DNA from 3 places in the Bradyrhizobium sp. 521_C7_N1_3 genome. Region 1 is predicted to be linked to each of the others. Evidence: riboswitches for the same ligand, from Rfam matches in the RefSeq annotation. Region 1 holds a riboswitch; each other region holds the start of a gene.

What was found. Region 1 has a riboswitch for cobalamin ahead of AB7008_RS18895 (TonB-dependent receptor). Riboswitches for the same ligand answer to the same signal wherever they lie in the genome.
Region 2: linked by a shared signal. The riboswitch ahead of AB7008_RS06960 (hypothetical protein) and the one ahead of AB7008_RS18895 (TonB-dependent receptor) in region 1 are both predicted to bind cobalamin.
Region 3: linked by a shared signal. The riboswitch ahead of metE (5-methyltetrahydropteroyltriglutamate--homocysteine S-methyltransferase) and the one ahead of AB7008_RS18895 (TonB-dependent receptor) in region 1 are both predicted to bind cobalamin.

The regions. Positions count from the first base shown of each region.
Region 1 is NZ_CP197232.1:4,119,763-4,121,960, reverse strand. It holds gene AB7008_RS18895 (TonB-dependent receptor) at 1-1,370, opposite strand, end outside; cobalamin riboswitch at 1,486-1,687, opposite strand; gene AB7008_RS18890 (histidine phosphatase family protein) at 1,759-2,198, shown strand, end outside.
Region 2 is NZ_CP197232.1:1,507,654-1,509,851, reverse strand. It holds gene AB7008_RS06965 (transposase) at 265-387, shown strand; cobalamin riboswitch at 625-826, shown strand; gene AB7008_RS06960 (hypothetical protein) at 1,203-1,649, shown strand; gene AB7008_RS06955 (hypothetical protein) at 2,051-2,198, opposite strand, start outside.
Region 3 is NZ_CP197232.1:2,303,479-2,305,676, reverse strand. It holds gene metE (5-methyltetrahydropteroyltriglutamate--homocysteine S-methyltransferase) at 1-1,056, opposite strand, end outside; cobalamin riboswitch at 1,158-1,359, opposite strand; gene AB7008_RS10375 (hypothetical protein) at 1,711-2,001, shown strand.

The DNA.
Region 1 (2,198 bases):
GGGAAGTTCGCCGCGCCCGGCCTCACAAAGTCGAGGTAACTCGACGAGAACGTCGTTGCCATGCGGTTGTCGAAGCCTGCGATATTGGCATCCCAGATGAGGTCCGTGATGTTGCCGACGAGGCGCTGGCTGTGCGCGACATAGAAGCGCTCGCGATACACCTGGTTCTTGACGGAGTCGAACGCCTCGATCTCGTTGTTGAACCACGTGCGCTCTGCGCCGTAACCATAGGCCTGACTCTTCAGCGTCAGGTCAGGCGCCAGCTTCAGCTCGAAGCCACCGCGCAGCCACACCTCCTGCGCGACGTTGCGGTTATCGAGGACGTTGTAATTGGTGTTGAAGGTGCGGTCGTCGATCGTGACGGCGCCAAGGTCGGTCCTGTTGAAGTAGTTGCCCGAAACAATGCCGCTCGTCGCATGCGAGCCGCTGAAGGCGATCGGTACCAGCGGTGCGCCCCAATAGGCCTTCGAGCGATCTTCCCGGTACTCGATCGCGCCCCAGATCTTGAGGCTGTCGGAGATGCGGTAATTGAGTTGGCCAGACACATCCAGCGTCCTGGTATTGGTGTCGTCGGCAAAGCCGTTGAGCGAGGCGCGGCTGATGTCGAAGCGGTAGTCGAGGCCCTGCACATTGGTGCTGCCGCCCGAGCCGTAATGGACGCCGAACGAGTTGAGCGAATCCCAGGAGAAATCCGCCTCGTTCCGGATCGCCCCGGTGTGCGGCTGCTTGGTGACGAGGTTGATCGACCCGCCGGCCGCCCCCTCACCCGAGATCAGCGAGGCCGGGCCCTTCAGAAATTCCACGGCTGCGAGATTGGCCGTATCCGTGATCCGCGAGGTCATGTTCTGCGGACCGATCTTGATGCCGTTGTAGAGCATGTTGATCTGGCTGTTGGTGAAGCCACGCATGGAGAAGGCCGCGGGCTCGGCCGGATTGTCGCCGGAGGTGACGCCGACAGCGCCCTGCGCTACCTCGGACACGGTGCGATAACCCTGCTCGCGCATGGTCTCGGCCGAGATCACCTCGACGGTCGCGGGTATCTGCCGTACGGTCAGGCCGAGCCGCGAGGCGCTTTCAGCCACAACATTCGTATTGAGGGGTGTCTGCACTCCCGCGCTCGCCGCGGCGGGCTTTGGCGCTGCTGTCGCCGCGGCCGCGGATCTGCGCGATGACGCGCGGCGAGCGGTTTGCCCTTCCCGGCCTGCTGGCCTCGCCTGCTTGCGGGATTGGGCGGGCGACACCTCGACAGGCGGCAGCGGTTCGCGAGCCTGCTGCGCCACGGCGGCAGGCAGATCGAGAGTGGCAAAGGATGTGAGTGCGGCGGAGGCGAGCAGGAAGCAACGCGGTCGTACAAGACGAATGGAAGACACAGTTCGGGACCTCGGTATGACGTCAGTGGCACGTCACAGCGAACAAGGTCCCACCTTCGGCCTTTCAGCCTTCCGATGAAGCCGAATGTCTGTACTCCCCGACCGACATCTTCGCGTGTGACCACGGCTGACGGCAGGTCTCCTGGCTCGCGGGTCAGTACCTTGCATCGCCTTCCCGGGACCGAGATACCCAGTGGCTCGTGACGCAAGATTCGCCGCTTACAGTTGCGGGGGCAGCCGCGGCATTGGGGACAAAACCCCCGCACCGCATTCCCTTTTCATCCCCACTCGGGGAAACCGTCAAAGCCATCTAGGATTACCGACAAGACAGAGTCAATGTGCCGGTGCGACGATATTACCACAGCGACCAACTTCCTTGGAGATAGGCATGGAAGGCGAGACCTTCCTCTGGCTGATACGGCATGCGCCCGTCGACGGCGTCAAGGGGACGATCCACGCAGCCGACGCGCCCGCCGATCTCGGCAATCGCGTGCAACTGGAGGCGTTGCAGCGGAGGCTCCCGCCAGATGCTGCGAGCTTTGCGAGCCCGGCGCGACGCACGGTCGAGACGGCGCGCGCGCTGGGACTTGAACCCGCGCTGGTGCCCGAATTCGGCGAGCAGGATTTCGGCGACTGGACCGGCCGGCGGCATGACGAGCTCGCCGCGACCGGCGGCGAAGCCTATGCGCAGTTCTGGAGCGATCCGGCGCACGGGCGGCCGCCGGGCGGCGAAAGTTTCGAGGATCAGGTCGCGCGCGTCCGGCTGGGCCTCGCGCAAATCGGCGCCGGCTCGGCAACGCTCGTCGTGCATTCCGGCACGATCCGCGC
Region 2 (2,198 bases), 2.6 Mb from region 1:
GCGTGAAGTACCTCGCAGGGCTAACACCGGACATGCTCAGCACGACAGGCAGGGCGATCATAGGCGGACAAGCCGGCTTCGATACACTGTGCGAACGGTTGAGACATGTAAACGGCACCCGAGCCGGCCATCACGGCCGCATCAAAGAGCTGGGACATTTGGCTGGGCTTTCGACGTCGGAGTCGCCCCTCGATCCTCAGATCAGGTCGATCTTGCTAGAGAAGATCGAAACGAACATCGCAAATGCCGTCGAGGCGGAGTCTCTTGAAACTCGCTGCCCGTGTGGTCGAGACCACGAGCCGCATTCGCCTTGCGTTCGCCGCGGCATGTCCCGAAGCCGACCTGATCCGCGGCTTGCCCGGCGCGCTGCTGCCGCTCAGTCCTTGACCGGCGGGGCGTCCGCCCCCCGTTCGCCCAACTTATCCCTCAAGCGCGTTGCAAAGTACGGGTCGTCAGGCGGTGAAAAGCCGAAGGCAATCCTGTGCGCCTCGTCAGAGCAGATGTGCGGCCACATCAATCGGACTAGAAAAACGCACTCTCACGAATAGGACGGGCTAAACTGTCACATGTTGTGTCACTCAGCACTCGATTCACGCCCCTTGCTTGACTCGGTTATGAGGGGCCTTCAGTCTGGTTATCGGTAGCGCCGAAAGGCGTATCAAGGGAATACGGTGCGTCCTCACGGACAAGGCCGAAGCTGCCCCCGCAACTGTAAGCGGCGAGCCGACGACAGTTGGGCCATTGGGTTCGTTCGTTCGAACCTGGGAAGGTGGTCGGAGGCGTCAACCCGCGAGCCAGGAAACCTTGCTGCCGGTCGTGGTCATGGACTGACGCAGGGGCGGGGTGCTCCAAGACGTTGCAAAGCCGATCGAGATCTGCCGCATTCGGGGCGAACGGCTGCCGCTCACGGCGAATGTGCGTGACGGCTTTTTGTTTCGCCCGTGGTCATCACCGTTTTCATTTCAAACGTAGTAGCCGTGCCGGCGCGAGTTTCGGCGTCAACTTCAATCCTGCTCAAACAGCGCTGGCTGTCCGGGTCAGCATTGACGCTAGGAATCGTGCTGGCCTCGATCGCCGCAGCGGGATCGGCGTCCGCACAGCCTCCGCAACTGCTCAATCCGTGATTGTCTCCTCGGCCAATCCGTGGGGCAACACCGTCACCGCGGCAGCAGCAGCGGCGCGAGCGCGTACGCCTCTGGTACGTGGCCGCGACCCGGGCGCGCGACCTGCTGATCCTGCCTAGGCACTCCGCCGACCTGTCGGACAAGTGCTGGGCAAAGCTCGTCGATTTGGGCCTGGCTGGTCTCCCGGCGATCAACCCGAACGACGTCGGCACCGCGAAGGAAAGGAACGTCACGCCGCTAGAGAACGGGCAGACCCGCGAGACCTTCGCCGCCGAGGCGACCGCTATCTTCGATGTGCGCAAGACCGTGATCTGGCGTCGCCCGAGCCGGAGCGAACTTGATCAGGTGGACGAGCCAGAAGCGAAGATCGAAAGCGGGGAAATTCCGGAAACCGGCGCTGCGGAGCCTGCTGCCGTTCTCAGAAGTTCGACGCGTGGCACCATCCTTCACAAGCTAATCGAGGAGGTGCTGACCGGAGAAGCCTGCGACGCCAGGGCGGACTTGAAACGCGGGCTGCGGAACTGATCCGGCAGATGGGGCACGAACCGGCGGAGGATCCGAAGATGGGCATCAGCGCCGTCGAACTGACCGCCACGGTGCTGCGGACGCTCGCTCTTCCGGACGTCGTGACGCCGCGACCGCGTCTCGCCCCCGAGCTCCCGTTGTTCGGAAGCCAGACTCACGAAGGCGGCAAGGTCCTGCTCTCCGGACAGGTTGACGCGATCGCGTTCGACGAGGCCGGCGCCATCGACGCGGTCGTCGATTGGAAGAGCGACGTGGCTCCGGATGCGCCGAGCATCGGCCACTACAGACAGCAGATCGCCGACTATCGGAAGCAGACGAACCTAAGCGGGACAGGTCGTCGATGTGACTTGAGCCCCCGCGGCTGCTGCTCAGGATCCAAGCGCCGTCTCTGCCGGCCTGGTCTACCTTGCCGAGCTGCGGTTGCTCACGCTTGGCTGAGATCGAATCTGAAAGTTCTCCGCAGTTTCACGGATTTCGAAATTGATCGGTCCAGGTCGCCCGTCCGGAGTTCGGGCCCACAGGTATGCGGAGCCTTCATCCAGCACGATC
Region 3 (2,198 bases), 1.8 Mb from region 1:
AACATCGACCGGCACGTGAAGCAGCGAGCAGGATGGAGCGAGCTGTACACGGTGCCTGCCAAGCTTCGCAATCGAGGGCTTCAGCCGCTGACGGAGCGACGGCAAGTTCGACCGCCACACATTCCGGCCGTCGATGACACCGAGCGACATGACGAGATCACTTCGGCCGTCAGCAACGATCTGATCCAATAGTTCTGGCGCTCGAACCAAATCGACGTGCAGACCGGAAATTGGCAGGCTCAGGGCAGTATCCAGATTGTCGCCTAGGGCGCCGAAATAGCTCGCAAGCATGATCTTGATAGCGGGTCCCTCCTTTGCGAACCGGTTATAGGCGTGCAGCAACGAATTTCGCGCCGCCTCATCCAGATCAAGGACCAGGCAGGGCTCGTCAAACTGAACCCAACTTGCCCCTCGTTTGGCTAATTCATGCAGAAGGTCGATATAGACGGGTATCAGATCATCGAGGAGAGAGAGGGGCTGGAACGCACTATCGGTACTCTTGCCGAGCTTTAAAAATGTGACCGGCCCGATCAGGACAGGGCGGGTCTGAAAGCCAAGAGCCCTCGCTTCCTCATACTCTTCGACGGGTTTGCGAGAGCACAGTCTGAACGCCTGTCCCCGGTAAAACTCAGGAACCATGTAGTGGTAGTTGGTATCGAACCACTTGGTCATTTCCTGCGCGGGCACGCCAGATCCCCGCGGGCTCTGGGCGCAACTCGCATCCTGCTCGCCGCATTGCGATCCGCGGGCCATGGCGAAGTACGTTTGGAGCGAAACGGATTCTCCGTTCGCGGCGTAGATCTCCGGGATTGCGCCAACCATGACGCTTGTATCGAGCACCTGATCATACAGCGAGAAGTCGTTTGACGGAATGATCGTGACGCCGAGCGATTTTTGACGAGCCCAGTTCGCTGCGCGTAGGCCGAATGCGTCTTCGTGCAACTGCTGTTCACTAATCTTTCCAGCCCAGTAGCTTTCTAGAGCGAGCTTGAGCTCACGCCTTGGGCCGATGCGTGGCGTTCCGAGCGTAGCAACTGGAAGAGAGAGAGGAGACATAGCGTTAACCCCTGTTGGGGACAAAGGCCATGGCGGACGCAGGCAGGAGAAGTCGCGCGTGCGACGGCTGCTTGGCGCACCACCGAGACACCCCGCCCGTGGACCAATATATTGTCGGGGCCGGTCTCCTGGCTTGCTGGTCATCGCTGCTGTCCGGCCTTCCCGAAGCCGTGCAGGCTTCAGCGACATCGTCGGACAGCGGCTCGCCGCTCACAGTTGCGGGGGCAGAGCCGGCATTTGCACCGGCTTCCCTCTTAGCTCCGGATCAATGGGAACCGGAGAACCTCGACGACTTGGATTATCGGCAGGAGAACTCTTCCGTCAACCTCTCAGATTATGTGCAAGCTAATCTGCGACATCCGCTAGCCGAATGACCGTGCATCTCTGTGACTTCACCATCTAGAAACATTCTCTCATCAGAGATGTCATAATCAGACATATCCTTCTCAGATGCCGGATAAGCATCGGAGCTGCCTTGAGGCGGAGCCGCACGCTAAATTGATGAAAGGGACAGAAGCAGCCTGCCGGCGGGAGTACCGACGTTATATCAGAGCGCTTTCAATGCGGCTTTGCGATTTCCAGAGGTTCGCCCAGCACCTCAGCTAGCCAGCTCTTCGCTCAACTAAAGGATCTGCGGCGAATAGGCCAAGGCACGTGGCGAAATTTAGCAACTGGCGAGGGGTTGATTTGCGTGCCACCCAGACTTCAGAGCTGGGATCAAGCCGGCTTGGTGCTTGGCAATCACGCAGCTCGAACGCGGGCGGCACGATAGCGAACCACACAGCTCAATGGCGGCAAACCCACTTCCGTCCACAGGCATCCGGCATCGAGGCGTTCAACTCTTCTGCTAAATATCCGGTGCGGGACATGGATGCACAAGCTGCGGCGGATACGCCAAACAGAAACATCGAAAACATGCAAAGGTCGGAAAGTCGACAAGAGTGACACAAACTCCGTGAAATTTTCCGCCTATTGCCTGGCACGAAGAATGCAGACCCTCGGAATGCCCAGTCTCCTCCTCTGGGCAGGTCCAGCTCAGCCAATTGACGCAGTCGCTGCCGGGGAAGTTAGCTGCGCATGACATAGAGGGGAGCGCCTGCTCGCGCGGGACAGCTAGCGGGTGCATCCCCGTAAACTTCTTG